DNA from 2 places in the Cellulomonas sp. ICMP 17802 genome. Region 1 is predicted to be linked to the other one. Evidence: riboswitches for the same ligand, from Rfam matches in the RefSeq annotation. Region 1 holds a riboswitch; the other holds the start of a gene.

Region 1 (12,045 bases):
GGCCGCGCAGGACGACGTGTCCGCGCGGTTCGCGACGAGCGGCATCGACCGGTTCGCCGCGGGCGGCTGGGCCGCGCTCGACACCGGCGAGCCGGTCATCGACGGCGCGGTGTCCTGGCTGCGGGGCCGTGTCGTGCAGCGCGTCCCCGTCGGCGGGTCGTACCTGATCTCGGTCCGCGCCCTGGCGCACGGCATCGCCGACGAGGCGCTGCCGCTCGTCTACCACGACCGCACCTACCACCGGATCGGCGACCACACGGCCGTCTGACCGACCCGCGACGATGCCCCGGTGGTGATCCACCGGGGCCTCGCTGCGTCCGGACGTCACGGCTGCGGCGGGCAGCGGCCGGGCCGCGGCGGCGGTCGGCATTCCGGCGTCGATGCAGGGATGAATGCACGACACGTGGTCCAGGAGCCCACGAAACTCGCATCCATCTCCGCATCGACGCGGGCGACCCCCGACGCGAACGGGGAGGCCTCACTGCCTGCGACGCGCAACGTCCGCACTCGTGCGGGCCAGGACCCACCGGAGTGCGGACACTGTGGTCGGGTGATGCGCAACGTCCGCACTCGTGGGGGTCAGGACCCGCCGGAGTGCGGACGTTGCGGGTGGGTCAGCGGGAGCCCGACGCCGCGGAGGCGCCCACCAGCTCGCCGGCGGCCGCGAGGCCCCAGGCGCGCGCGAGGAGCTCGTCCGAGCGGGCCGTGTCGGCGGGGTCGTGCGTGATGGTGGTGACCAGCAGCTCGTCGGCACCGGTCGCCCGGACCACGGCGTCGAGCCCGCGCACGACCGTCGACGGGTCGCCGACGATCCTCGTGTCGAGCCGGTCGCGCAGCAACGCGCGCTCGTCCTCGCCGCGCAGCTCCCACGGCGTCGTCGTCCCCGGCCGCGGGTACGGGATGGCGCTCGCGCCGCTGCGGATCGAGAGCACCCACTCGGCGAACGGGTCCGCCAGCTCGTCCGCCCGGGCCTGCGTGTCGGCGACGAGCACGTCGGCGGACACCACGACGTACGGCCGGTCGAGCACGCCCGGCGTGAAGGCCGCGCGATAGGCGGCGACCGTCTCCAGCACGGTCGCCGGGCTCACGTGGTAGTTCGCCGCGAGCGGCAGGCCCAGCTCGCCGGCCACGCGGGCGCTCTCCCCCGCGCTCGACGCCAGCACCCACAGGGCCAGGTCGGAGCCCTCGACGGCCGGGCTGGTGACGGACCGGTCGCCGGCGCGCGCGGTCCCGGCCTGCAGCGCGAGGACCGTGGACAGCTCGTCCCGGAACGGTTCCGGGGTGCGGCCCGCGGAGAGGAACTGCTGCTGCGCGACGAACCGCGCGCGCAGGTCCGGGTCGGCGAACGTGAACGGCGGCGCGGCCGGCACGAGGAGGCCGTCGACCACCCGGGCCTCGGTCGCCGACGCCGGCACCCGTCCGTTCCCCGGGGCCGAGGCGTCGGGTGCGGCGCTCGCGTCCTTGCCGGGCGGCGGGAACGACGCACGCCCGAGCCCGAGGTCCACGCGGCCGGGGTGCAGCGCCGCGACCGTCCCGAACTGCTCGGCCGCGACCGCCGGGCTGGTGGTGCCCAGCAGCACGGCGGCGGACCCCACGCGGATGGTCGACGTCGCGGACGCCGCGAGCGCGGCCAGCACGCCCGGCGCCGCGGAGGCCACGCCGGGCGCGAGGTGGTGCTCGGCGAACCAGACGCGCCGGTAGCCCAGCCGCTCGAGCCGCTGCGCCCGGTCGACGGCCGACCGCAGGGCCGCCGCGCCGGTGCTGCCGGCGGGCACGGGGGCGAGGTCGAGCACGGACAGGGGCACGGCACGGCGGGTCATCGGGTCTCCTGCAGGGCGGGGCGGGACAGGTGGAAGGCGGCGTGCGACGCCGAGACGGGGTCGTCGACGGGTTCCACGGCGAGGTCGGCGAGCACCCGGCCGATCGCGGGCGCGAACTTGAAGCCGTGGCCGGAGAACCCGGCGGCGACCACGAGCGGTCCGCGGCGGTCCAGGACGAAGTCGTGGTCGGGGGTCGTCGTGTAGGTGCACGAGATCGGGTGCGGCACGGTCGGGTCGACGCCCGGCAGCCACTGCGCGGCGTACTCCTGCAGCAGCGCGAGCTGCGTGGGCTCGGCCGTGAACGAGCGGCGGTCGGGGTCGGTCACCGGCCCGACGGCGTGGAACCCGACCTTGATGCCCTCGCCCGGGGTGCCCAGCCCGTAGGTGCCACTGGGCCACGGGTGGTCGCCGAGCGGCCGGTGCGTGAAGCTCGGCCAGGCGTCGACGGAGGGCGCCCCGACCAGCGGCGCGAAGTGGGCGGGCTGCTCCTGCGTGACGACGAGTGGGGGCGCCCCGCGGCCGAGCAGCACGGAGGTCCATGCGCCGACCGCCAGGACGGCGCTGCGGGCGTGCAGCGGCCCGTCGGAGCTCTCGACGAGCACGCCGTCGCCGGCCGCCGTCACCGAGAGGACCTGCACGCCGTGCCGCACGTCGGCGCCCAGCGCGGCCGCCGCGGACTGCAGGGCGGCGACGGCCCGGTCGGCATGCAGGCGGCCGGCGGTCCGCGTCTCGTGCAGCACGGTCCCCTCGAACCGCAGCCCCGGCCAACGCTCGTGCGCGGCCTCCGGCGAGAGCAGCTCGTGCGGGACGCCGCGCGCGACGAACGCCTCGAGCACGCCGGGCGACGCCTCGCCGTGGCTCACGCCGCCGGTCAGGGTCAGCACGCCCTCGAACGACCGCCACAGCTCGAGCGCCTCGGCCGCCAGGTCCAGGTACTCGGGCCGGTCGTACGTCTGCCGGTAGATCCGCGAGGCGCCGTGCGACGCCCCGTTCACGTGCCCGGGCGCGAACCGCTCGAGCAGCACGACGTCGCGGCCGCGGCGGGCCAGCTGCCACGCGGCGGCCGAGCCCATCACGCCACCGCCGATCACGAGGTGGTCGACGAGCTGCACGGGGTACCTCCAAGGGGGACGGGATGGTGGCCGGCCGGGCGTCCCCCGACCCCGACCGGCCACCGCGGAACGCTCGTGGGAGCGTCCGGTCTGTGCGGGGTCAGCTCGTCTTGGGCAGACCCGGCGGGTTGGTCTCGGGCTTCTCGATCGCCTCGGCCGACAGGCCCCAGCGGTCGAGGACCTCGGCGTAGGTGCCGTCGTCGAACGCGTGCTGCAGGGCGGCCGTCACGGCCGGTGCGAGGTCGGACCCCTTGAGCGTGGCCACGGCGATCTGCGCCGTCAACGGCCAGCCGCCGTTGAGGGTGCCGACGACCTTGAACTGGTCCGGTGCCGTCGCCGCGCTGTACGCGAGGCTGGCGTTGGGACCGACGTAGGTGTCGAGCCGGCCGGACTGCACCGCGAGGAGCACGTCGGAGTAGTTCTCGTAGTACTCCGGCTCGCCGCCGTTGATCGGCTCGAGGCCCTTGTCGATGTTCTCCTGGTTCCAGGCCAGCAGGATCTTCTCCTGGTTGGTGCCGGAGCCGACGCCGATCGTGAGGCCCGCGATGTCCTTGGGCTCCTTGATCTCCTTGACCTTGCTGGAGGCGCTGGTCAGCCAGCCGAGCTGGTCGTTGCGGTACGACGAGAAGTCGTAGAGCTCCTTGCGCTCCTCGGTCACGGTGACGTTGGAGATCACCGCGTCGACGTCGCCCGACTGCAGGGCGAGCGGCCAGTCGGCCCACGCCTTCTGCTCGAGCTCGAGCTTGAGGCCGAGAGCGTCGGCGACGAGGCTGGCGATGTCGGTCTCGTTGCCGATCGGCGTCTTCTCGTCGTCGGCGAGGAACCCGAGCGGCGGCGCAGCACCGGCCGTGGTGGCGACCTTGAGCACGCCCGACTCCTTGACGTCGGCCGGGAGCAGCGCGATGGCGTCCTCCGCCTTCGTCGTGTGGATCCGGTCCTGGTCGGGGCTCGTGCTGATCTGGAGGCCCGCGGCGGACGCCGCGGGGGTGGCGGCGGCGTCGGCGTCGCTGTCCGCAGAGGCCGATCCGGCGCAGGCCGCGAGCGCCAGCAGGGGCACGAAGGCCAGTGCGCTCACAGCACGTCGGAAGGTCGTGGTCACGGGGGTCTCTCTCTCGGTCGGGAGCGCACGGGGCGCGCTCGTCACGCCGTCCGCAGGGTGCGGGCGACGAAGAACTAGGGGGTCAGAGCACCTTGTCGAGGAAGGCGCGGGTGCGTGGGTGCTGCGGGTTGTCGAGCACCTGGCTCGGCGTGCCCTGCTCGAGGATCTGCCCGCCGTCGATGAAGACGACGCTCGTCGCCACCTCCCGGGCGAAGCCGATCTCGTGCGTGACGACGATCAGGGTGGTGCCGGTCGCCGCGAGGTCGCGGATGACGTCGAGCACCTCGCCGACCAGCTCGGGGTCGAGCGCGGAGGTCGGCTCGTCGAAGAGCACGACCGCCGGCTTGACCGCGAGCGCCCGGGCGATCGCCACGCGCTGCTGCTGCCCGCCGGACAGCTGCCGGGGGTAGGCGTCGGCCTTGTCCGAGAGCCCGACCCGGGCGAGCAGCTCGCGCGCCTCGGCCTCGACCTCGCCGCGCGGCCGCTTCTGCGCCGAGACCGGCGCCTCCACGACGTTCTCCAGCGCGGTCAGGTGCGGGAACAGGTTGAAGTTCTGGAAGACGAACCCGATCCGGGTCCGCTGCACCAGGACGTCCTTCTCCTTGAGCTCCTGCAGGGCGCCGTCGGACCGGCGGCGGTAGCCGATGAGGTCGCCGTCGACCGAGATGGAGCCGCGGTCGACCTTCTCCAGGTGGTTGATGGCGCGCAGCAGGGTCGACTTGCCCGACCCCGACGGCCCGAGGATCACGGTCACCTCGCCCGGCTGGACCGTGAGGTCCACGCCGTCGAGCACCTCGAGCGTGCCGTAGGCCTTGTGCACGCCCCGGACCTCGACCAGGCCGGCGGCCATCAGAGCGCTCCGTCGTTGCTGCTCGTGCGGACCAGCACGTTGCGCGCCTGGCGCCCGTACCCGGGTGGCAGGTCGGCCGGCAGCGGGCGTCCGCTCACCCGCGTCCACCCGATCCCGACGCTCCAGCGGGCACGCTGCAGCGGCGTCGGCGGCAGCTGCCGCAGCGCGCCCTTCGCGTAGTGCCGCTCCACGTAGTACTGGATGACGGTGATCACCGTGGTGACGACGAGGTACCAGATGCCCGCGACGATGAGCAGCGGGACCACGCGCTGGTTGCGGCCGTAGATGACGCCGACGATGTAGAACAGCTCGCCGTAGGCCAGGACGTAGACCACGGACGTGCCCTTGACCAGGCCGATGATCTCGTTCACGGCCGTCGGCACGATGGTGCGCATGGCCTGCGGCAGGATGATCCGACGCTGCTGACGGGACCGCGGGAGCCCGAGCGCGGCGGCCGCCTCGTGCTGGCCCTGGTCGACGCCGAGGATGCCGCCGCGGACGATCTCGGCGGCGTACGCGGCCTGCGACAGCCCCAGCCCGAGCACCGCGGCGCCGAACTTGTCGATCACGTCGAGCGTGTCGAAGCCGACGAACGACGGCCCGAACGGGACACCGAGCGTGAGGGTCGGGTAGAGGTACGCGAGGTTGTACCAGAGCAGCAGCTGCAGGATCAGGGGCACGGACCGGAACACCCAGATGTAGGCCCACGACACCGACCGCAGCAGCGGCGAGCGCGACAGCCGCATGAGCGCGAGCACGGCCCCGAGCCCGAAGCCGAGCACCGCCGACGCGAACGTGAGCCGCAGCGTGCCCCAGAGCCCGTCGAGGACGGACGGCCAGGTCAGGTACTGCCAGACGACGGACCACTCCCAGCGCGGGTTGGTCACCAGCGAGCTGACGACCATCGCGAGCAGCACCGCGACGACGGCGGTGGCGACCCAGCGGCCGGGGTGGCGGGCCGCGACGACCCGCGGCTCGTCGGCGCGGGGGAGGACGGGCGGTGGGGACAGGACCAGGGACTCGTCCTGGTGGAGGAAGGCGGTGGACACGGTCACTCCGAGGGGGTGGGAGACGGACGGGACGGGGGCGCGTCCGTACAGAGCCACTTCTCGAACGCCAGCGGCCCGACGGGGTCCGCGGCGACGTCGAACAGCGGCGTGAACCCCGTCGCCAGGTACAGCGCGGCGGCCTCGGGCTGCCGCGGACCCGTGGTCAGGTACAGCCGCTGGTAGCCGGCCGCGACGGCCCGGGCCTCGAGCTCGACCAGCACCCGGCGGGCCAGCCCGCGGCGGCGGTGCGCGGAGCTCGTCCAGATGCGCTTGTACTCGGCGGTCCGGACCGTCGGCAGCCCGTCGGCGTCGCGCGTGCCCGGCCGGGTGAGCAGCGCGGCGTCCCCCAGCTCGGGCTCGGCGCGCAGCCGGAACGCGCCGCCCGCGACGGCCACGCCGTCGTCGAGCAGCAGGATCAGGTCGCCGTCGGGCGCCGCGAACTGCGGGGCCGGGTACCGCTCGAGCTCCTGGCGCAGGTCGTCGGCGGTGAAGTCGTCGCCGTACCGGGTCAGGTACTCGTGCGCGAGCTCGTCCAGCATCGGCCGCACGGCGTCGTCGAGCAGGCCGAAGGAGCGGACCGTGAGCGTGGTGGTGGTCGTCATGTCAGGCCGTCGCGGCGTAGCGGGCGGCGGCGAGCGGGAGGCCGAGCGTGTCGCGCAGCGTGGCGCCCGGGTACCCGAGGCGGAACCGGTCCGCCGCACGCAGCAGCGGGACGACGCCGTCGACGAGCGCAGGCAGGTCGGTGTGCACGGACGACGGGCGGACCACGAAGCCGTCGGCGATCTCGTCGTCCACCCACGTGGAGACCAGCTCCGCGAAGCCCGCGGTGGTGCCGACGAACGACAGCGTGCCGGCGTCGACGCCCTCGAGCTCGGCCAGCATCTCGTGCCGGGCCTGCGCGCTCGCCCGGTCCGGGCCGACGACGAGGTGGGTGTCGACCAGCACGCGCACGTCGCGCGGGTCACGACCGGCCGCGGCGACCGCCGCACGCACCCGGGCGCGGGCCTGCGCCGCCTCGTCGGGACCCGTGACGCGCACCCGCACCACGTCCGCGTGCCGGCCGGCCAGCTCGGTGGCCGCGGGGCTGTCCGCCCGCACCACGACCGGCGGGCGTCCCTGCGGAGGACGGGGTGCCGCGGTCGGGGGCGCGGCGGCGAAGTGCACGCCGTCGTGCGCGACGAACCGGCGGCGTGCCGACGGCGCCTCGGCGCTCTCGTCCCACCGGTCCCAGTGCCGGCCGACGACGCCGGCCGCCTCGGCGGCGGCCGCGACAGCCGCGGACTGCACCGCGGACGAGCGCGGACCCGCGGTCGGCACGTCGTCGATCCGGGTGTCCCAGCCCACCTGCCAGCCGGCGCGCCCGTGGCTCGCGTGGTCGATGGTCGCGACGGCCTTGGCCACGTGGGCCGCCGCCGTGTGCGTCGTGCCGACCGTGGACACCAGGCCGATGCCGGTGGTGCGGGGTGCCAGGCGCGCGGCGACAAGGGCCGCGTCGAGCCGGCCCTGCAGCGTGGTGCTGCGGCTCGGGTGCAGCGCGAAGTCGTCGTCGAACACCACGAAGTCGAGCGCGCCGCGCTGGGCGACGGTGACGAGCTCGAGCAGGCGGGCCGCGTCGAACAGGCGCTGGCCCCGCGAGCCGTGGTCGCGCCACGCGGCGGCGTGGGCGCCGGTGTCGCTGAGGTCGATGCCGAGATGGGCGTGCCGAGACATGGGTGTTCCGTTCCGGGTGCAGGTTCTGGGCGCGCCTCACCGAGCGCCGAGCGCTTCGGGGTACGCGTCGCGCGCCCCGGTCGCGGGGCGTGCGGAGGGGTGGGTCAGCCGGTCAGCGGCGACAGAGGGCCGGACAGGAACGCGTCAGCATCGAGCGGGTGGAGACCCCGGTCGCGTCCATGGTCCGTCCCTTCGTCCCGACGGTCGTCGGGGCTCGCATGTTGTCGACGGCGGCTGGAGCCACCGCGACCAGGTCCTCACCCGGGGCACCCCGCCATGCGGAGGGTTGCCATCCAGCTAGCCGGGGCTTCGCACTGGAAATCTTGACCTTATTGGTAGGGAATTTAGATCGGCGCCGCGGAGGCGTCAAACACCCGACCACATCGTGAGACCTGTGTCCCGACACGCGGGCGCTTTGCCGGATCACGTGCCGCGGCGCACGATGACCTCTCGGGACGAGAGGGGGCACGGTGGCACGAACGACGCTGACGGCCCTCCTCGCGGCCGCGGTCCTGGTCGTGACCGGGGCGTGCGCACCCGCGCCGGCCGGGGCGCCGGCCGCCCCCGTCGTCGTGGCACCCCCCGTCCCGGTGGCGAAGGCCGCCCCGCCGGCCGTCCCCGCGCCGCCGCCGGCGGACCTCGCCGCGCTGCCGGTGACCGATCCGCTGCACGTCGTCCCCGGCCTGCCCGGCACGGACGGGCTCGGCCCGCGCGCGAGCGACGACCCGGCACTGGGCCGGTGGCAGACCGCCGTCGTGGTGCGCGACACCGCCGCGCGCGTGGCCCCCGCCGGGGCCGCCGTCGCCGTCGTCCCCGTCCTCACGCTCGAGGTCCGCACCACGCTGCCGGTGATCGACCGGCACGGGCGCTGGCTTCGGGTCATGCTCGCCACCCGCGGGGCGCTGCCCAGCCAGGACCCGGCGCAGGTCAACGGCCGCAGCGCCTGGATCGACTCCGCCGACACCGAGGCCGCCGGCACCAGCTGGACCGTCCAGGTGGACACGGCGGCGCAGACCATCACGGTCGACGACGGCACGGCGACGCGGGTGTTCCCCACCACGGCGACCGGCAGCCCCGACAAGCCGACCCCGCACGTCCCCGCGTTCCTCGTCGGCACGCACTGGCTGGAGCCCGGCACCACGACGCCGCGCGTGCTGCTGCTCTCGACCCAGAGCGAGACGATGGACGACTACGACAAGGTGACCCACACGTCCGCCACGGCGATCCACACCACGACGCTGCGGGGCAGGGGTGAGGTGTCGAACGGGTGCGTGCGGGTGGCCGACGACGTCCTCGACCTCCTCTGGCAGGCGCCCGCCGGGACCGTCGTCACGACGGTCGGCTGACCGCTCGACGCGCGCGCGACCGCCGACGCCCCTAGCCTCCGGGGATGCGACCGCTCCCGCTCCGCCGCCGTGCGCTGCTGCGCGCCGCGGCGTTCGGGCTCGCGTTCACCGTCCCCGTCGCCGTTCTCGCCTACGTCGTGCGCGCGCAGGTGGAGGACGTCCTGCGGCTCGACCGGCAGGCGATCCAGGCGGCCACGGACTTCACGCGGGCGCACCCCGGCCTCGAGCAGGCGCTGATCGTCTGGCAGCAGGCCTTCCAGGCGAAGTGGGTCAACCTCGCCGCGACGCTCGTCTGCGTCTGGGTGTGGCGACGCCACGGCCTGACCACCCGGGCGCTGTGGGCGTTCCTCACGATCATGGCCGCCTGGGCCGTGCAGCTCGGGGCGAAGGGGCTCGTGCAGCGGGCGCGACCCGTGGTCGACGACGCCCTGGAGCACGCGCCCGGCTCCAGCTTCCCGTCCGGGCACGCGACGAACATCGCCGCGGTGGCCCTCACGCTCACCCTGCTGGTCTGGCCGCTGCTGGGCCGCCGCGGCCGGGTCGTCGTCCCGGCCGTCGCGGCCACGACCGTCCTGCTCACCGGCCTCGACCGCGTGCTGCTCGGCGTGCACTACCCCTCCGACGTCGTCGCAGGGTTCGCCCTCGGGACGGCCCTCGCGGGCGCGTCCTACCTCGGCTACAGCGGCTGGTCCGCGACGGCCCCCGCCCCGGAGACGTGATGCACACCTTCCTGCACCGCTACGAGCTCGACACGTCCGCCCCCACCGGCAAGGAGGCGTGGCGGGACTTCGCCGTCCGCGTGCTGCTGCCGGTGGTCGGCCTCTGGGTGGTCGTCGTCGGCGTCGGGTTCCTCATCACGGGCCCGCTGGGCGGGCTGCCGAGCGAGGGCGCGGTCAACCGGTGGTTCGTGTCGGTGCGCACGCCCGCGCTGAACTCGGTGACGGCCGTCCTGTCGGGGATCGGCACCACCGAGTTCATCATCGGCGCGTGCGTGCTGTTCGTGGCGCTGTTCTGGTGGCGCACCAAGCAGTGGTGGCTCGCGATCGTGCCGGCGCAGGCCATCGCGGTGCAGGCCCTGGTCTTCATGACGGCCGCGCTCGTGGTGGGCCGCGAGCGCCCCGACGTCGAGCACCTCGACGACTCGCCGCCCACCTCCGCGTACCCGAGCGGGCACACCGGTGCGTCGACCGCGTTCTACGTCACGCTCGCGATGGTGGCGCAGCGGATCGGCAACCCGGTCGCGCGCGGCGTGGTCACGGTGCTCTGCCTGCTCGTCCCGATCTCGGTGGGCACCGCCCGCCTCTACCGCGGCATGCACAGCCCGACGGACGTGACGATGGGCGCCCTCAACGGGCTGGTCTGCGCGTTCCTCGCCTGGAACTACCTGCGCCGGGACGTCTCCGGGGCCGGCGTCGGCACGGGGGCCGAGCGCGCCCGCGTCGACCAGCACTGATCCGCCCGGCACCGCGCGTGGCCGGCCCAGCCCTCGGGCGGCGCGATGTGAGCGTTAACAAACCGTGATCTCGAGGTCTTGACCGATCCGTCCCGACCTGTGCTTAATCGTTGCCTACCGGGTGATGTATCGATACACCATCAGGGTTCGACGACGAGCCGGGCGGAGGTGCGCGATGGGGCGACGACCGATCTCAGCGCGTGCTCTCGCGCAGCACCAGGCGCGGCACGGGCATGACGACCTGCGGCTCCACGGGGTCCGGGGAGCCGATGCGGCGCAGCAGGAGCTCGACGATCGCGTCGGCCATCGCGTCGTTGTCGGGCTCGACGGACGAGAGCCGGGGCACGGAGAACTCGCCCTCGTCGACGTTGTCGAAGCCGACCACCTGCACGTCGCCCGGCACCGACCGGCCCACGTCCGCCAGGCCGCGGAGCACCCCGAAGCCGACCACGTCCGTGATGGCCAGGATGCCGTCGACCTCGGGCCGCTCGGTCAGCAGCCGCTGCACCGCGTCGCGGGCGGCGCCCATGTCGAGCTCGTCCAGCTCGACCACGAGGGCGGGGTCGGCCGCGACGCCGGCGTCCTCGTGCGCCGTGCGCCAGCCCTCGGTGCGCAGGGTCACGACGTCGCGCTCGGCGCGGCCCAGCGTCCCGCCCACCATGGCGACGTGCCGCGCGCCGCTCGCGAGCAGGTGCCCGACCGCGAGCCTGGCGCCGCCGACGTTGTCCATCAGCACGTGGTCGAAGGTCGCCGGGACGTCGCGCTCGCCGATCAGCAGCGCGGGCCGGCCGAGCTCGATGCGGCGCAGGTCGTCCGGGGTCAGGCCGGTCACGCTGAGCACCACGCCGTCGTAGAGCTGCACGCGCTCCTTGGCCACCGAGCTGAGCTGCCGCTCGCGCAGGGCGCCGGTGCGCTCCACGGCGAGGTGCATGCCGTGGCTCTCCACCCGGTCGGCCAGGCGGCGCGCGAGCTGGCCGAAGTACGGCCGCTCGAGCTCGGGCACCAGCAGCCCGATGGCGCCGGTGCGGCCCACGCGCAGGTAGCGCGCCGCGAGGTTGACCTCGTAGCCCAGCTCGTCGATCGCCTGCAGCACGCGCAGCCGCGTCGGCGCCCCCACCCGGTTCCTGCCGTTGACCACGTTCGACACGGTGATCTTGGACACGCCTGCGGCCTTGGCGACGTCGTCCATGGTGACCACCCCCCCATCTTGGTGCCCCGCGACGCCCGCGGTGTGCCAGGCACCACCCGACTCACCCCACCGATCGAGGAGACCTCCCGATGAAGCGACGCTCCCGGATCGCCGCGGCCCTGACGGCCGTCGCGACCCTCGCCCTGACCGCGACCGCCTGCAGCGGCGGGTCCGGCGGCGACAGCGATGCCCTCACGTTCCTGTCCTGGAGCGGCGAGGAGGTGATGGCCCCCGTCGTGGCGGAGTTCGAGAAGGAGCACCCCGACATCAAGGTCAAGGTCTCCTACGCGCCGCCGGTCGCCGAGTACATCCAGGCCCTGCAGACGCGCGTGCTGTCCAACACCGCACCGGACGTCTTCGTCATCGCGGCGGAGAACAAGACCAACCTCATCGAGGGCAAGCACGTGGTCGACCTGT
Region 2 (17,036 bases), 230 kb from region 1:
CCGCGACCGGCGAGTTCGTCCGGCCCGGCTCGCTGGGCACCGTCCGCACGGGCGGCCGCCTGGTGGACATCGAGGCCGTCCCGACGGTCCCGCGCCCGCCGCAGGGCCACCCCGTCATCCTCCAGGCGGGCGACTCCGACGGCGGCCGGGAGCTCGCCGCGCGGGTGGCCGACGCGGTGTTCTCCCGCCACAGCGAGCTCGCGGACGGCCAGGCGTTCTACACCGACGTCAAGGGCCGCCTCGCCGCGTACGGCCGCCGCCCGGAGGACCTGCTGATCCTGCCCGCGGCGTCGTTCGTGCTCGGCGACACCGCGGCGGAGGCCGAGGAGAAGCTCCGCGCGATCCAGCTGCAGCAGGTCCGGCCCAGCGTCGCGCGCGCGTTCGTCGAGCAGGTCTGGAACCGCGACCTGTCGGACCACGACGTCGACGGCCCGCTCCCGACCGTCGACCCGCTGGTCGACGCCCCGTCGATCACCCAGGGCCGCGCCTCGCACTTCCGCGACCCGCTGGCGATCGCGCGACAGTGGCGCGAGCTGTCGGAGGCGAAGGGGCTCTCGATCCGCGAGCTGGTGATCCAGGTGATCGGCCGCCACTCGTTCGTCGGCACGCCGCAGCACGTGGCCGCCGAGATCGACCGGTACGTGCAGGAGGACGCCTCCGACGGCTTCATCCTGGTGCCGCACCTGACGCCGCACGGTCTCGACGAGTTCGTCGACACCGTGGTCCCGCTCCTGCAGGAGCGCGGCACGTTCCGCACCTCGTACGAGGGCTCGACGCTGCGCGAGCACCTCGGACTCCCCCCGGCCGACGCCTTCGGCCGGACTCTCGACGCCGACGTGAGGGCCAGCTGATGACGACGACGACCGAGCGCTCCGCCTTCGTGGCCGACTGGGAGCAGTGGCACGCCGCGCGCGAGCGGTACTTCCGGCAGCCGCACGGCTGGGTCGCGATCACCGCCCTGCACTGGCTGTCCGCCGAGCCGCGCGCCCTGGCGGGCCTGCCAGGCCTGTGGTCCGCGGACGGTCCGGTGCGGGTGGAGGCCGTCGACGGGCTCGAGCTCCCCGACGGCTCCGTGGTCGACGGCGTCGCGACCCTCGACCCGGTCGAGGGTGCGCCGGGCCTGCAGGTGCGGGCGGGCGACCTCCTGCTCGAGGTCGCCCGCCGCACCGGGCACGCGATCGTCCGGGTGCACGACCCGGCCGCCCCGCAGCTCGCCGCCTTCGAGGGCATCCCGGCGTACGCGCCGTCGCAGGAGTGGGTGCTGACGGGCCGGCTCGACCGGTTCGCCGAGACCCGGACGGTCACCACGGGCGCGGTCGTCGACGGACTGGAGCACCACCACACGGCCGTCGGCACCGTGCACTTCGAGGTGGCCGGGATCCCGCAGTCGCTCGTCGTCTTCGACGGTGGCGCCCGCGGGCTCAGCGTGCTCTTCCGGGACGCGACCAGCGGGGTCACCACCTACCCCGCGTCGCGCACCCTGGCGCTCGGGCCCGTGGCCGACGACGGCACGGTGACGCTCGACCTCAACCGGGCGGCCAACCTGCCCTGCGGCCTGACGCAGTTCGCGACGTGCCCGGTCCCGCCGCCCGAGAACGTGCTGACGGTCGCGGTCGAGGCCGGGGAGAAGTGGGTGCGCTAGCCGCCGGCGGCCCGCCGCCTCGCGATCTCGGCGAACCGCATCCACTCGTCCTCCTGCGAGGCGGGCAGCGCCACCCAGTCGTAGAAGAGGCGGCCGGAGTCGCCCGGTGACCAGACCGTGGCGCCGGGCAGCGCCAGCGCCTCGGCGTGCTCGGCGCTGTCCCGGCCCAGCTTGACCACCAGCCGGTCGCCGCCGGTGTGCCCGGCGAACATGTCGACCCCACCTTGAGGATCGGGTGACCCATCATCTGCGCGCGGGTGGCGCCGCGGGCGACCAGGTCGTCGGCGATCGCGTCGTAGTCGCTGTCCGTCATGGACCGAGCATGCCGCGCGCCGCCGACATGCGGCACCCCGCGGACCTGCCTACGGTGGCCGGGCCGCCCGCGGTCAGCAGCCCCGCGCGCACGCCCGAGGAGGAACGCATGACGAACGAGGACGAGCAGGCCAAGGTCGCGCGCCTGATCAAGGAGGCGAGGATCGCGATGCTCACCACGGTGTCGGGGGACGGTTCGCTCGTGAGCCGGCCCATGGGGGTGCAGGACGTGGACTTCGACGGCGACCTGTGGTTCTTCGCCGAGGAGGGCAGCCACAAGGTGCACGAGGTCGAGGGAGGCAGCCCCGCCAACGCGGCGTTCGCGGACTCGACGGCCTGGGTCTCGGTCTCGGGTCGCGCCGAGGTGGTCCGTGACCTCGCCAAGATCAAGGAGCTCTGGGGCACGTCGGCCGAGGCCTGGTTCCCCGACGGTCCCGAGACCCCCGGCGTCGTCCTGGTCGTGCTGCACGGCGAGACCGCGGAGTACTGGCACGCCAAGGGCGGCCGGCTGACGACGGCGTTCAGCCTGGTCAAGGCCAAGGTCACCGGCGAGCGCTACGACGGCGGCGAGAACGAGACCGTCCGGCTCTGAGCGGTCACATCGACGCGACGAGGTTCACCAGCAGCGCGATGATCACGGTGCCGAACAGGTAGCTGAGCAGCGCGTGCACCAGCGCCGTCCGCCGCATGGACGACGACCCGAGGTCGGTGTCCGAGATGGCGAAGCTCATGCCCACGGTCACCGCGACGTAGGCGAAGTCGCTGTACCGCGGCGCCTCCGTCATGTGGAAGTCGATCCCGCCGGCGCCGTCCGTCAGGAACATCCGCGCGTAGCGCAGCGCGAACACGGTGTGGATCGCCGCCCACGAGGCCAGCACGCTGGAGAGCACCGCGATCGTCGGCAGGAGCTGGCCGATCTCCTTGTCGACCAGCACGAGCACCACGCCGACTAGGGTCACGAGCGCCGCCGCGATGACCACGGCGTGGGCCCCGAACCGGGTGGGCTCCTCGCGCGTGGCGTGCGACGCGGTGTCGTCGGGACCCATCGGGCCGACCACGATCCAGGTCCACACGACGAAGACCGCGGCCACGGTCGCCCAGCCGGCCAGCACCGCGGCGACCGGCGAGGTCCACCCGATGACCGAGCCGACGACGATCCCGGCGAGCACCCCGACGAGCAGGCGGACCAGCGACGACGACGGGCTCATGCGGTCAGTGTTCCGCGCCGGGCCGACCGGATCGGGGAGGCGTCAGCCGGCGAGTGTGTCGAGCGCCTGCGTCAGGTCGTCGACGAGGTCCGCCGGGTCCTCGAGACCGACCGACAGCCGGACCGTCGTCTCCGCGATGCCCACGGCCGCGCGGCCCTCGGGCCCGAGCTTGCGGTGCGTGGTCGTCGCGGGGTGCGTGACCATCGACTTGGCGTCGCCCAGGTTGTTCGAGATGTCGACGATCCGCAGCGCGTCGAGCACGCCGAACGTGGCCTTCTTGGCGACGTCGGGCTGGGTGCCCTCGGGCACCGCGAGGTTGAAGGTCACCACCGTGCCGCCGCCGGACTGCTGTGCGAGCGCCAGCTGGTGCTGCGGGTGGGACGGCAGGTACGGGTAGCGCACGAGCGAGACGCCGGGCTGCTGCTCGAGCCACGACGCGATCTGCAGGGCCGACGCCGTCTGGTGCCGGACGCGCAGCGACAGCGTCTCCAGCCCCTTGAGCAGCACCCACGCGTTGAACGCCGACAGCGACGGTCCGGTGTTCCGGATCAGCGTCTGCACCGGACCGTGGATGTACTCGTCCGTGCCCAGGATCGCGCCGCCGAGCACGCGCCCCTGCCCGTCGATGTGCTTGGTCGCCGAGTACACGATCACGTCCGCACCCAGCTCGAGCGGCCGGGAGAGCACGGGCGTGGCGAACACGTTGTCGACGATGACGGTGGCGCCCGCCGCGTGCGCCAGCCGGCTCACGGCCGCGATGTCGACGAGGTCCTGCATGGGGTTGGACGGCGTCTCGAAGAACACGACGTCGGCCGGCGTCGAGAGCGCCTCCTCCCACTGCCCGAGCTCGTGCCCGTCGACGTAGTCGGTGCGGACGCCCCACTTGGCCAGGATCTCCTCGAAGATCACGACGGTGGACCCGAACAGCGCCCGCGCGGACACGATGCGCGAGCCCGACTGCACGATCGCGGCGATCGACGTGAAGACCGCCGACATGCCGGACGCCGTGGCGAACGCGGCCTCGGCGCCCTCGAGCAGCCGCAGGCGCTCCTCGAACGTCGACACCGTCGGGTTGCCGTAGCGCGAGTAGAGGAAGCGATCGGCCTCGCCGGCGAACGCGGCCTCGGCCTCGGCGGCGGCGTCGTAGACGTAGCCCTGCGTGAGGAACAGCGCCTCGGACGTCTCCTGGAACTGCGAGCGCACCAGCCCGCCGCGGACGGCGAGGGTGTCGGGCCGCAGGTCGGTGCGCGGCGCTCGGCGGTCGTCCCAGTCGGCCGGGCCGGGGACGCGCCGGGGGCTCACGCCTGCCGCCACGGGAGGCCGGCGGCGCGCCAGCCCGAGTGGCCGCGGTGGCCGTCGGGGCCGACGTCGCCCTCGAAGCCCTCGAGCACGTTGTACGCGGGACCCAGGCCCGCGGCGGTGGCGGCCTGCGCGGCGGCGATGGACCGCACGCCCGAGCGGCACAGGAACACCACGGGTCGGCCGGACGTGACGCCGGCGTCGGCGAGCTGCTTGAGGAACTGCGGGTTGGGCCGTCCCGACGGGTACGACACCCACTCGACCAGCGCCGCGCGGCCGTCGAGCGCCGCGGCGTCCGGGATGCCGACGTACCGCCACTCGGCGTCCGTGCGGACGTCGACGAGCACGGCGGTCTCGTCGGACGTCAGGAGGTCCCAGGCCTGCTGGGGGGTCAGGTCGCCGGCGTAGCTCATCAAAGCCCTCGTCTCATCGGTCCTGGCGGTAGCACCCTCGGCCGGGCACGTGGTGCCCGCGGGTTGCTGCGGCGTCGTCGAGCCAGATCTCTCAGCCGCTCTGGATGGTGCCGGCGATGCTACGCGCGGCGATGCCGCGGCTCCAACTGGTGGACAGGGTGTCCCGCTAGGCGAGACGAACCGCGCGGTGCGTTGACAGGCGCGGCGGGCTGCCGGGACCCTCGTTGCAGGTCATGAGCGCCAGCGTCAAGCCCCGGCTCGCTGGCCGGCAACCCTCCTCCGCGGCGGGGTGCCCCGGGTGACGACCTGGCCGCGTCCCGTCCGGGGCTCGGCAAGCGCGGGGTCCCACCGTCGACGGTGTTCCCCCGGAACGTGTCGGAGGACCCCATGACTGCCATCGCCGAGCGTCTCTCGTGTGCGACCGAGGTGAGCGCCCTGCTGCCCGTCGTCGGCGGAACGACGACCGTCCCGCTGGTGGACGGCACCCAGCGCGTCTACGCCAACCTCGACTACGCCGCCAGCGCTCCCGCGCTCGAGGCCGTAGCGGCCCGCGTGACCGAGGTGCTGCCGCTGTACGCCTCCGTGCACCGCGGGGCGGGCTACCTCTCCCAGGTGTCGACCGCGCTGTACGAGTCCGCGCGGCAGACCATCGCGCGGTTCGTCGACGCCCGTCCCGACGACGTCGCGATCGTCACCCGCAACACCACCGACTCGCTCAACCTGCTGGCCGGCGTCGTGCCCGCCGGGGGGCGTGTGCTGGTGCTGGACGTCGAGCACCACGCCAACCTGCTGCCCTGGGTCCAGTCGTCGGAGCGCCACGGCAACCGCACGACGATCCTGCCGATCGCCGGCACGGTCGCGGCGACGCTCGACGCCGTGCGCGACGAGCTCGCCCGCCAGCGGTACGCGCTGGTCACCGTGACGGGCGCGTCGAACGTGACGGGCGAGGCGCTGCCGATCGACCAGGTCGTCGCGCTCGCCCACGCCGCGGGCGCGAGGGTGGCGGTCGACGGCGCGCAGCTGGTTCCGCACCGCGGCTTCTCGCTGGCGTCGACGCACGCCGACTACGTGGCGTTCTCGGGCCACAAGACCTACGCACCGTTCGGCGCGGGGGCCCTCGTGGGTCGCCGCGACTGGCTCGACAGTGGCACGCCGTACCTCGCAGGGGGAGGTGCGGTGCGCGACGTGCGCGCCGACCGGACGATCTGGCAGCCCGCGCCGGCCCGGCACGAGGCGGGCTCGCCCAACGTGCTCGGCGCGATCGCGCTGGCCGAGGCGTGCGACCAGCTGGCGGCCCTCCCGGCCGGTGCCCTCGCGGCGCACGAGGAGGCGCTGCGGGCGCGCCTGGTCGAGGGGCTGTCGGGCATCGACGGCGTCGAGATCGCGCGCATCTGGCCCGACTCGGCGGCGCCGGTGGGCGTGCTGACGTTCACGGTGCCGGACCACGACCCGGGCCTGGTCGCGGCGTACCTCGCCGCCGAGCACGGCATCGGCGTGCGCGACGGCCGGTTCTGCGCCCACCCGCTGCTCGCGCACCTCGGGGCCTCGGGCGGCGCCATCCGGGCGTCGGTCGGCGTGGGCACCACCAGCGAGGCGGTCGACCGCCTGGTCGCCGCGCTGACGTCGTACCTGTCCGCCGGGCCGGCCGTGCGGTACGAGGTGGTCGACGGCTGCTGGGCGGTGGTCGACGACACCCGCCCGCTGCTCGCCGTGCACGGCCTGGACCACCTGGCGGCCACGGCCGCAGCGGCCTGCGGCCCGGCCCTGGACGACTGACCCCTGCCGCGGACGGCCCGGCACCGAGCTCACCTCGTCGAGCTCGGTGCTCCGGGCTGCCCTCGTCGAGCTCGACGGACGCCACCCGCGGTGAGGACGAGGGTTCGGCACGAGAACGCGGGTCCGGACCCTCGTTCTCGTGCGCACACCTCGTTGTCGCGGCGGCGCCGACCTCCAGCGCCCTGCCGAGCCGACAGGATGGTCCGGTGACCACACCACCGGCCGACCGACCAGCCGACCCGCCCGCGGTCGGCGTGCTCGGCGTGCTCGCCTTCCTCTGCGAGCTCGCCATGGTCGCGCTGCTGGCGGTGGCCGGGTGGCGGCTCGGGCCGAGCACCCCGGCGTCGCTCGCGCTGGCGGTCGGGCTGCCGGCCGTGGCCGTGGCGATCTGGGCGCGCTGGATGGCCCCGGCGTCGCGGCACCGGCTCCGGCGCGGGCCGCGGGTGGCTGCGCAGACGGCGCTGTTCGTCGCGGTCGGCGCGGTCTGCGTCGCCGCCGGCCTCGCCGCGTGGGGTGTCACCTTCGCCGTGATCGCCTCGGCGGTCTTCCTCGGCGCCAGGGACGCCGATCCCGCGCCACGGTCCTGACCGGGCGGCGAGGGCCGCGTGCATCCGAGCGGGCGGGATCCGACGAAGAGGACACAGGGCGCCCTCCGGGTGCCCGCGCGGCGCGGCGCAGGGGCGTCGGCCGCGACCGTCGTCCGCAGGAGACCCTCATGAGGATCCGTCGCACGCTCTCCGTCCTGGTCGCCGCCGGTGTCGTCGCCGGCGGGGGACTCGCCCTCGCGCCGGCCGCGAGCGCGGCAGCGCCACCCACCGGCACGTCCAGCCTGGCCGCCCTGCTGGCGTCGGACGGCGACACCTTCGACCGCAACTGGCGGGACTTCGACATCCTCGACCAGGCGGTCGGCGCGGTGCTCGCCGCGAAGCCGTCGAGCCCGGTCGCGGTGCTCGCCGACGGCACGGTCCCGCTCACCGCGTTCCTGCCGACCGACCGCGCGTTCCAGCTCCTGGCCAAGGACCTGACGCACCACTGGTACGGCACCGAGCAGGAGGTGCTCACGGCGCTCGCGGGCGCGGTCGGCATCGACGCGATCGAGCAGGTGCTGCTCTACCACGTGGTCGCGGGCGCGACGATCGACTCCGCCACCGCGCTGGCCAGCGACAACGCGGTGCTGACCACCGCCCAGGGCGGCACGTTCACCGTCGACGTGCTGTCCAAGCGCTGGGGCATCGTGCAGCTGCGCGACCAGGACCGCAACGACCTGAACCCGTTCCTGATCCCGGGCCGGCTCGACCTCAACAAGGGCAACGTGCAGATCGCGCACGCGATCACGTTCGTCCTGCGCCCCGCGGACCTCTGAGACCCGCGCTCGGTCGCCCCGCCGGCTCAGGCGAGCGGGGTGACCGAGCCCGTCAGGTGCGGCTTGCCGGAGCGGGCGTCCCAGCCGGCGAACGCGAACCCGTCGGCCGGGGTCCCCGCGATCCGGACGGTGACCGTGCCGGGCAGGAGCACCGGCTTCGCGAACTCGACCGACCAGTCGAAGGCGTCCCCGCGGCCGGCGCCGACGTCGGCGAGCGCGCGGGAGGCCGTGTACATGCCGTGCGCGATGGCCCGCGGGAACCCGAGAGCCTTGGCCGGCAGCGCGGACAGGTGGATGGGGTTGCGGTCGCCCGACACCGCCGCGTACCGGCGCCCGACGTCGCCGGCGAGCGTCCAGCGGCCCGTGGGCGTCGGCGGGACGAAGGGCGTCGGTCCGTCGTCGGAGGACGCAGCGGCCCCGTCCAGGAACACGTCGCGCGCCAGGTAGGTGGACACCCCGCGCCAGGCGAGTGAGCCGTCAACCGAGACCTCGGTGACCAGGTCCACCTGCGTGCCGGAGCGGTGCGCGCGCAGGTCGGCCGCGGACGCGCGGATCTCGAGCTCGTCGCCGAGCGCGAGGGGCCGCAGCTGCGTGACCCGGTTGGCCACGTGCACGAGCCCGACCAGCGGGAGCGGGAAGTCGACCCGGGTCATGAGCGCCGTGGCCACGGGGAAGGCGAGCACGTGCACGAACCCCGCGGGCAGGTGGTCGGAGCCCGACTCGCCGAGCAGGTGCTGGTAGTCGGTCAGGTGCTCCGCCGAGGCCTGGACGCCGCGCACGACGAGGGAGACGCCCGGCAGCACCGACGGCCCCGACCGCACCCGGCGCGCCACGGCGAGCCCGGCGCCGCGGGCGTAGAGCCCGCCGAGCCCGGGCACCCCGGGCAGGACGACGGTCGTCGTCACTGGCCCACCATGTTCTGCCCGCACACGCGCAGCACGCGCCCGACCACGCCGCCGGCGGCAGGCGAGGCGAGGAAGGCCACGGTCTCGGCGACGTCGACCGGCTGCCCGCCCTGCTGCAGCGAGTTGAGCCGACGGGCCACCTGCCGCGTGACAGCCGGGATCCGGGCGGTCATCTCGGTCTCGATGAACCCGGGGGCCACGGCGTTGGCGGTGCCGCCGAAGGCCGCGAGCAGCGGCGCGGTCGCGCGGACCATGCCGATGACGCCGCCCTTGGACGCCGCGTAGTTGGTCTGCCCGCGGTTGCCGGCGATGCCGGAGGTCGACGCGAGCGAGACGATCCGCGGCGCGTCCGTGAAGTCGCCGGACGTCAGCAGCGCCTCGTTGATGCGCAGCTGGGAGGCGATGTTCACGGCGAGCACCGACTCCCACTTGTCCGCGGACATGTTGGCCAGCAGCTTGTCACGCGTGATGCCGGCGTTGTGCACCACGATGTCGAGCCGCCCGTGCCGCTGCAGCGCGTGCTCGAGCAGGCGCTCGCCGGCGTCCTCCGCGGTGACGTCGAGCTGCAGCGCGGTCCCGCGCACGCGGTTGGCCACCGCGACCAGCTGCTCGCCGGCCGCGGGCACGTCGACCGCGATCACGGTGGCGCCGTCGCGGGCCAGGGTGTCGGCGATCGAGGCGCCGATGCCGCGGGCGGCGCCGGTGACCACGGCGACGCGCCCGGCCAGCGGCTTCTCCCAGTCCTCCGGGAGCGAGCCCGCGGACGAGTCGACGGCCAGCAGCTGCCCGTCGACGAACGCCGACCGGGTCGACAGGAAGAACCGCAGCGCGCCTACCACGGACGGGGCGGTCACGGGCACGTCGTCGGCGAGCACGATGCCGTTGCCGGTCGAGCCGCCCCGCAGCTCCTTGGCCAGCGACCGCAGCAGCCCGTCGACGCCCTGCCGGGCGGCGGCCATCGCGGGTGCGTCGTCGGGACCGGCCGAGCGGGACACGGTGATCACGCGCGCACCCCGCGGGAGCGACTTGAGCACCGCGCCGGCGGCCAGCACGGGCTCCGCCAGCTGGTCGGGGTGCGTGAGCTCGGTGAGCGCGAGGACGACCGCGGAGTACCGGGTGCCGGGCGTCGCGTGCCGGTGCACGTCGAGGTCCCAGTCGGACGCGAGGACCCCGGCGACCGCCTCGGACTCCGCGCCCCGGCCGAGCACCAGCACGGCCCCGGCGACCAGCGGCTGCCCGGGCTCGTAGCGCTTGAGCGGCGCGGGCTGGGGGAGGCCCAGCTGCTTGGCGAGCTTCTTGGTGAAGCCGCTGTTGACCAGGTTCAGGTAGGTGTCGGTCATGGTCAGGCCGCCTCGAGGATCGCGGTGAGGCCCAGCCCGCCGGCCGCGCACACGGACACGAGCGCACGCACCGGCTTGTCGGAGCCCGACGCCACCTTGCGGCGGTGCAGCTCCTTGCTCACGGTCGCGATGATCCGGCCGCCCGTCGCGGCGAACGGGTGCCCCGCGGCCAGCGACGAGCCGTGCACATTGAGCCTCGACCGGTCGACGGTGCCGAACGCGCCCTCGAGGCCGAGCCGGGTGCGCCCGAACTCCGCGGACTCCCACGCGGCCAGGGTGGTCAGCACGGTCGCCGCGAACGCCTCGTGGATCTCGATGAGCTCGAGGTCGGCCAGCGTCAGCCCGTTGCGGGCGAGCAGGCGCGGCACCGCGAACGCGGGGGCCATGAGCAGCCCGTCGTCGCCGTGCACGAAGTCGACGGCCCCGGCCTCGGCGTCGACCACCGACGCGAGCGGCACCAGGTCGTGGGCGGCCGCCCAGTCGGCGGAGCCGAGCAGCACGGCGGACGCGCCGTCGGACAGCGGCGTCGAGTTGCCCGCCGTCATCGTCGCGGGTGTCGACAGCCCGAGCCCGAAGGCGGGCTTGAGCTTCGCCAGCTTCTCCAGGGACGAGTCGGCGCGCAGGTTGGCGTCGCGCGTGAGCCCGCGGAACGGCGTGACCAGGTCGTCGAAGAACCCGGACTCGTAGGCGGCGGCCAAATTCTGGTGGCTGGCCAGCGCGACCTCGTCCTGCGCCTCCTGCGTGATGCCCCACTGCGCGGTGGTCAGCGCCTGGTGCTCGCCCATCGACAGGTGCGTGCGCGGCTCGCCGGTGTTCGGGGCCGACGGCGCGAGGTCCTTCGGGCGGATCTGCGCGATCGCCGCGAGCTTCTGCTTGGCGGTGCGGGCCCGCGACAGGTCGAGCAGCGCCCGGCGCAGGCGGTTGCTGACCGCGATCGGCGCGTCCGAGGTGCTGTCGACGCCGCCCGCGATGGCCGACTCGAGCTGGCCCAGGCGGATCTTGTTGCTCAGCGAGACGACGGTCTCGAGGCCGGTCGCGCACGCCTGCTGGACGTCGTACGCGGGCGTCTCGGCCGAGAGCGCCGACCCGAGGACGGCCTCGCGCGTGAGGTTGAAGTCCTTGCTGTGCTTGAGCACGGCGCCCGCGGCGACCTCGCCGATGCGCTCGCCCTGCAGCCCGTAGCGGGCCACGAGCCCGTCGATGGCGGCCGTGAGCATGTCCTGGTTGCTGGCGCGGACGTACGGGCCGCCGGCGCGGGCGAAGGGGATCCGGTTGCCGCCGAGCACGTAGGCCTTGCGGACGCTCGGGGTGGGGCTGGGGCGGGCCATGAGGCGCGTTCCTCTCGCATCGTCGCTGGAGGGCAGGAGTCAGATGATGACGTGGTGTCCGAAACCCACAGTACCTGATACCTTCGGTCTCGTGAGCCCTGTCACACCGGGCCCGTCGAAGGCGACGGCCCTCACCCTGCTGAGCACCGAGGTCGGTCGTGCGCGACCGGCCCTCCCCACGCCCCCGGCGAGCCGGCGTCCCCCCGAGGACGCTTTCGCCGCGGACGGCCGGTCCACCCGCTGGGCCGACCACCGCGAGGCCCGTCGCGCCGAGCTGGTGCGCATCGCGCGCCGCACGGTCCACCACAAGGGGCCCGACGTCTCGATGGAGGAGATCGCGGCCGCGGCCGGCACCTCCAAGTCGATCGTCTACCGCTACTTCGCGGACAAGACCGGCCTGCAGATCGCCGTGGCCGAGGCGGTCGTGCTGCAGATCCAGGGGGCGCTCGAGGGCGTCCTGCGGATCGCGCCGACCCCGCGCGACGGCCTGCGGGCGATGGTCGCCGTGTACCTCGAGATGATCGAGTCGTCGCCGCACGTGTACGCGTTCGTCACGCGCAACGGCTCGATCGAGTCCGGCGGGCCGCTCGGCCACTTCCTCGACTCCGTGACCGCCCTGGTGGCCGCGCCCTTCGCGCGCGGCCTGACCGAGGAGCACGCCGACGGCCGGCGCACCGCGCGCCGCCCCGAGGGCGCCGAGGACGACGACGCCGCGCTGCAGGCCCGCGTCGCGCTGGCCGAGTCCTGGGCCGCCGGCGCCGTCGGCTTCGTGCGCGGTTCCGGCGAGTGGTGGCTGGCCCACCGCGACGACCCGGGCAGCCCGGACCGCGAGGAGATCACCGCCCAGGTCGCCGCCTGGCTCTGGGCCGGACCCGTCGGGCTGCTCGCCCGTGACCGTCACCGCACCACCACCGACCACTCTCACGCTGCACCGGAGGAGCCCCGATGACCACCACTGCGAACCGCCCCACGGTCGAGGCGCCGGACGCCGGCGACCCGCGGCTCGACGCCGACGTCACCAACGTCGACATCGCCCACCTGCACCAGGTCCTGCTGGGGCACTACCCGGACCTGCGGCTGGCCGCCCGCAACCTCATGGCCGACGAGCGGTTCCACCGGATCGAGGGTCAGTCGCTGGCCGAGCACCGCGAGCGCGTCATCGGCCAGCTGCGCCTGCTCGCCGCCGAGGGCGACGTGCACCGCTCGTTCCCCGAGCGGTTCGGCGGCGCCGAGGACCACGGCGGCTTCCTGGCCCGGTTCGAGGAGCTCACGCACGCGGACCCGTCGCTGCAGATCAAGTCCGGCGTGCAGTGGGGCCTGTTCGCCTCGGCCATCTACCACCTGGGCACCGAGCGCAACCACGACGAGTTCCTCGCCGACGCCCTCTCGGTCAAGGTCCCGGGCGCCTTCGCCATGACGGAGACCGGTCACGGCTCCGACGTCGCCGCGATCGGCACCACGGCCACGTACGACCCGGCGACGCAGGAGTTCGTGATCCACACGCCGTTCCGTGCGGCGTGGAAGGACTACCTGGGGAACGCCGGCCAGCACGGCACGGCGGCCACGGTGTTCGCGCGGCTGGTCACGGCCGGCGTCGACCACGGCGTGCACGCGTTCTACGTGCCGATCCGCGACGAGGCCACGATGGAGTTCCTGCCGGGCGTCGGCGGCGAGGACGACGGGCTCAAGGGCGGCCTCAACGGCATCGACAACGGCCGGCTCTGGTTCGACCACGTGCGGATCCCGCGCACCAACCTTCTCAACCGGTACGGCGACGTCGCCGAGGACGGCACCTACTCCTCGCCCATCGCGAGCCCGGGCCGCCGGTTCTTCACCATGCTCGGCACCCTGGTGCAGGGCCGCGTCTCGCTCGACGGCGCCGCGGTCACGGCCGCCCGCGTGGGCCTGACCATCGCGATCACCTACGGCAACCAGCGCCGCCAGTTCAACGCCGCGTCGCCCACCGACGAGGTCGTCATCCTCGACTACGCCGAGCACCAGCGCCGCCTGCTGCCGCTGCTGGCCGAGACGTACGCCGCCGGGTTCGCGCACGAGGACCTCCTCGCCGCGTTCGACGACGTGTTCTCGGGCCGCAACGACACCCCCGAGACCCGCGAGGACCTCGAGACGCTCGCCGCGGCGCTCAAGCCGGCGTCCACCTGGCACGCGCTGACCACCCTGCAGGTGGCCCGCGAGGCGTGCGGGGGCGCCGGGTTCCTGGCCGAGAACCGGCTCACGGGGCTGCGCGCCGACATGGACGTCTACGCCACGTTCGAGGGCGACAACACGGTCCTGCTGCAGCTCGTCGGCAAGCGCCTGCTCACCGACTACGGCAAGTCCTTCAAGCACCTCGACGCGACGAAGGTCGCCCGCATGGTGGCCGAGCGCGCGTCCGACGCCGCCCGGTACCGCACGCCGCTGCACCGGGCCGTGCAGACGATCGCCGACGTGGGCGACCCCCGCCGCTCGGCCGGCCAGCTGCGCGAGACGGCCACCCAGCGCGAGCTGCTGGTGGACCGCGTCGAGACGATGGTCGCGGAGATCGCCCAGGCCCTGCGCCCGGCCCAGAAGGCCGACCCGGCGACGGCCGCCGCGCTGTTCAACGCGCACCAGCACGAGCTGGTCGAGGCCGCCCGGGCGCACGCCGAGCTGGTGCAGTGGGAGTCGTTCACCGCGGCGCTCGAGCGGGTCACCGACCCGGGCACCCGGCAGATCCTCACGTGGGTGCGCGACCTGTTCGGCCTCACGCTGGTCGAGCGGCACCTCACCTGGTACCTGCTCAACGGCCGGCTGTCCGCGGGCCGCGCCCGCACGGTGACGTCGTACATCGACCGGCTGCTGGCCCGCCTGCGCCCGCACGCGCAGAGCCTGGTGGACGCGTTCGGGTACGAGCAGGCGCACCTGCGCGCGCCCATCGCGTCGGGCGCCGAGCAGGAGCGGCAGGACGAGGCCCGCGCCTACTACCGGGCGCAGCGCGCGTCCGGCGACGCCCCCGTGCCGGAGAAGCACAAGCGCTGACTGCCCGACGACGGCCCGCTCCCGTGGGGGGCGGGCCGTCGTGCGTCAGCGCGGGTTGCAGCGCGCGGCGATCATCTCGAGGGCGTCGACCGCCGGCCGCCACGGCTCGAGGTTCCACACGGCCTTGTCCGGTGCGCCGAGCTCGTGGCACTCGAGCTGGGCCTGCATGCCCGGCACGTCGGCGTCGGGGGCGAGGGCGACCACCTGCGCCCACAGCCCCTCGCGGCCGGCCAGGCTGCCGACGCGCGCCCAGGCGGACGGCGTCACCGCGAGCGAGCGGCCGCCCTCGGCCTCGCCCCACACCGCGCTGTCGACGGCGGCGGCCGTGAACCAGACGCCCGCGGGGCCGGGGGTCGCGCCGGCCGCGGTGAGCCGGACCACGTCGGGGCCGAGCTGCGTGAGCCGGGCGCCCCACGGGTCGGGGGTCAGGCCGGCGACGAACGCCCCGGTCGCGTCGTGGACCGCGGCCGAGCCGTCCGAGAGGGCGGTGACGGTCATGCCCTCGGGCGCCGCGAGCCGGGCGTCCCCGTCGGGCACGCTCAGCCGCGCGGAGCCGTCGTCCTGCGGGGTCACGGTCGCGTCCGGCGCGGCGACCAGCAGCGTCACGGCCCCCGACGCCAGCGGCACGCCGGTCGCGCGGACCACGGCCGGGTCGTCCGGATCGGGCGGCGCGGGCTGCGTGGTCGTCGCGCTCGGGGACGGCGCCGGCTCCGCGCGGCCGGGGGAGCAGCCCGCCAGGGCCAGCAGCACGAGGGTGGTGGCGAGCAGGGCCCGGGGTCGGGTCACCCGGCCACGGTAGGCGATCAGGCGCCGGCGCGGACCCAGACGCACTCCGAGGGCGAGACCACCGCGGGGTCGGCGTGGGAGTCGCTCCGCGCGACCACGGCGCCGGGGGTCAGCCGCGCGAGCGGACACGGGCGCGACGACGCGTTGAGCACGACGACCGCGCCGCCCCGGCGACCGACCAGCACGCCGGGCGGAGCCGGCTCCCACGCGAGGTCGTCGACGGTCCACAGCGCCGACCGCGCCGCGAGCGCCCGGTGCAGGACCGACCAGGTCGAGGCCGGGTCGGCCTCCTGGCGGTCGCGTGCGTAGCCGGACCAGGCCGCGGGGACCGGCAGCCACGGCTCACCCGTCGTGAACCCAACCCGCTCACCTGACGTCCACGGCAGGGGGACCCGCGCGCCGTCGCGGTTGGGCAGCCGACCGCCCGACCGCAGCGACTGGGGGTCCTGCCACGCCTCCGGCGGCACGTCGGCGTCCGGCAGGCCGAGCTCGTCGCCCGCGTACAGGTAGAACGCGCCCGGCAGCGCGAGCAGGAACAGGTGCAGGGCGAGCGCGCGCTCCGGGCCCAGGCGCGTGGCCACGCGGGCGACGTCGTGGTTGCCCGCCACCCACGCGGGCAGCGCGCCGACCGCGCGGTGGGCAGCCAGCTGGGCGTCGACGGTCCGGCGCAGCGCGGCGGCGGACCACGGGGTGCGCAGGATCTCGAACGCGAACGCCTGGCCCAGCTCGTCGGCCCGCGCGAACGCCGCGGTCCGGTCGGGCGGCCCCCACGCCTCGGCGACCGCCAGCACGTCGGGCCCGAGGACCCGTCGCCAGGAGCGGTAGATCTCGTGCACCTCGGGCCGGTCCCAGTGCGGGTGCGGCCCGCCGCGCCGGACCTCGCCGTACGACGGGTCCTTGGCGAGCCCGCCCGCGACGTCCACCCGGAACCCGTCCACCCCGCGGTCCAGCCAGAACCGCAGGGTCGACGCGAAGTCCTCCTGCACCCTCGGCTGCGACCAGTCCAGGTCCGGCTGCTCGGGCGCGAACAGGTGCAGGTACCAGGCACCGTCGGGCAGCCTCGACCACGCGCTGCCGCCGAACATCGACCGCCAGCCGTTCGGCTGCGCGCGCACGTGGAACAGCTCGCGCTCGGGGCCGCCGGCCCGGGCCGCGACGAACCACGGGTGCTGGTCGGAGACGTGGTTGGGCACCAGGTCCATGACCACGCCGAGGCCGCGCGCGTGCGCCGCCGCCACCAGGGCGTCGAACGCGTCGAGGTCGCCGAAGAGCGGGTCGATCGCGCGGTGGTCGGCCACGTCGTACCCGTGGTCGGCCTGCGGCGAGCGGTAGACCGGCGTGAGCCACACCGCGTCGACGCCCAGCCGGACGACGGCGTCGAGACCCGCGGTGAGGCCCGTGAGGTCACCGACGCCGTCGCCGTCCCCGTCCAGGAACGAGCGGACGTAGACCTGGTAGACGACAGCCGTGCGAGAGATCAAGCCGGGCGCACCAGCTCGACCAGCACGATCGACGGGTTGGGCAGCGCGACCGTCAGACCGTCGTCGGTCCACGGACGCTCCGTCACGGCGAGCCGGTCGGCCGCGCGCAGCTGCGCCCACTGCTCCTCGGTCGGCCAGTCGGCTCCCGCACCGAGGGACGACCAG

What was found. Region 1 has a riboswitch for S-adenosylmethionine ahead of AB5970_RS03600 (LLM class flavin-dependent oxidoreductase). Riboswitches for the same ligand answer to the same signal wherever they lie in the genome.
Region 2: another riboswitch for S-adenosylmethionine. It lies ahead of AB5970_RS04720 (aminotransferase class V-fold PLP-dependent enzyme); the one in region 1 lies ahead of AB5970_RS03600 (LLM class flavin-dependent oxidoreductase).

Annotation. Positions count from the first base shown of each region.
Region 1 is NZ_JBGFQZ010000002.1:992-13,036, reverse strand. It holds gene AB5970_RS03635 (flavin reductase family protein) at 1-268, shown strand, start outside; gene AB5970_RS03630 (LLM class flavin-dependent oxidoreductase) at 615-1,820, opposite strand; gene AB5970_RS03625 (FAD-dependent oxidoreductase) at 1,817-2,932, opposite strand; gene AB5970_RS03620 (ABC transporter substrate-binding protein) at 3,033-4,031, opposite strand; gene AB5970_RS03615 (amino acid ABC transporter ATP-binding protein) at 4,114-4,881, opposite strand; gene AB5970_RS03610 (amino acid ABC transporter permease) at 4,881-5,930, opposite strand; gene AB5970_RS03605 (GNAT family N-acetyltransferase) at 5,933-6,532, opposite strand; gene AB5970_RS03600 (LLM class flavin-dependent oxidoreductase) at 6,534-7,640, opposite strand; SAM riboswitch class IV at 7,853-7,969, opposite strand; gene AB5970_RS03595 (L,D-transpeptidase) at 8,111-8,986, shown strand; gene AB5970_RS03590 (phosphatase PAP2 family protein) at 9,031-9,705, shown strand; gene AB5970_RS03585 (phosphatase PAP2 family protein) at 9,705-10,439, shown strand; gene AB5970_RS03580 (LacI family DNA-binding transcriptional regulator) at 10,633-11,628, opposite strand; gene AB5970_RS03575 (ABC transporter substrate-binding protein) at 11,718-12,045, shown strand, end outside.
Region 2 is NZ_JBGFQZ010000002.1:226,483-243,518, forward strand. It holds gene AB5970_RS04685 (NtaA/DmoA family FMN-dependent monooxygenase) at 1-851, shown strand, start outside; gene AB5970_RS04690 (DUF1684 domain-containing protein) at 851-1,642, shown strand; gene AB5970_RS04695 (hypothetical protein) at 1,639-1,854, opposite strand; gene AB5970_RS04700 (pyridoxamine 5'-phosphate oxidase family protein) at 2,064-2,546, shown strand; gene AB5970_RS04705 (DUF1345 domain-containing protein) at 2,551-3,162, opposite strand; gene AB5970_RS04710 (O-succinylhomoserine sulfhydrylase) at 3,205-4,464, opposite strand; gene AB5970_RS04715 (rhodanese-like domain-containing protein) at 4,461-4,874, opposite strand; SAM riboswitch class I at 4,885-4,985, opposite strand; SAM riboswitch class IV at 5,104-5,218, shown strand; gene AB5970_RS04720 (aminotransferase class V-fold PLP-dependent enzyme) at 5,262-6,650, shown strand; gene AB5970_RS04725 (YrdB family protein) at 6,857-7,237, shown strand; gene AB5970_RS04730 (fasciclin domain-containing protein) at 7,366-8,013, shown strand; gene AB5970_RS04735 (MaoC/PaaZ C-terminal domain-containing protein) at 8,040-8,918, opposite strand; gene AB5970_RS04740 (3-oxoacyl-ACP reductase) at 8,915-10,258, opposite strand; gene AB5970_RS04745 (acetyl-CoA C-acetyltransferase) at 10,261-11,586, opposite strand; gene AB5970_RS04750 (TetR/AcrR family transcriptional regulator) at 11,678-12,535, shown strand; gene AB5970_RS04755 (acyl-CoA dehydrogenase) at 12,532-14,604, shown strand; gene AB5970_RS04760 (DUF2599 domain-containing protein) at 14,650-15,390, opposite strand; gene AB5970_RS04765 (alpha-amylase family glycosyl hydrolase) at 15,408-16,871, opposite strand; gene AB5970_RS04770 (GH39 family glycosyl hydrolase) at 16,868-17,036, opposite strand, start outside.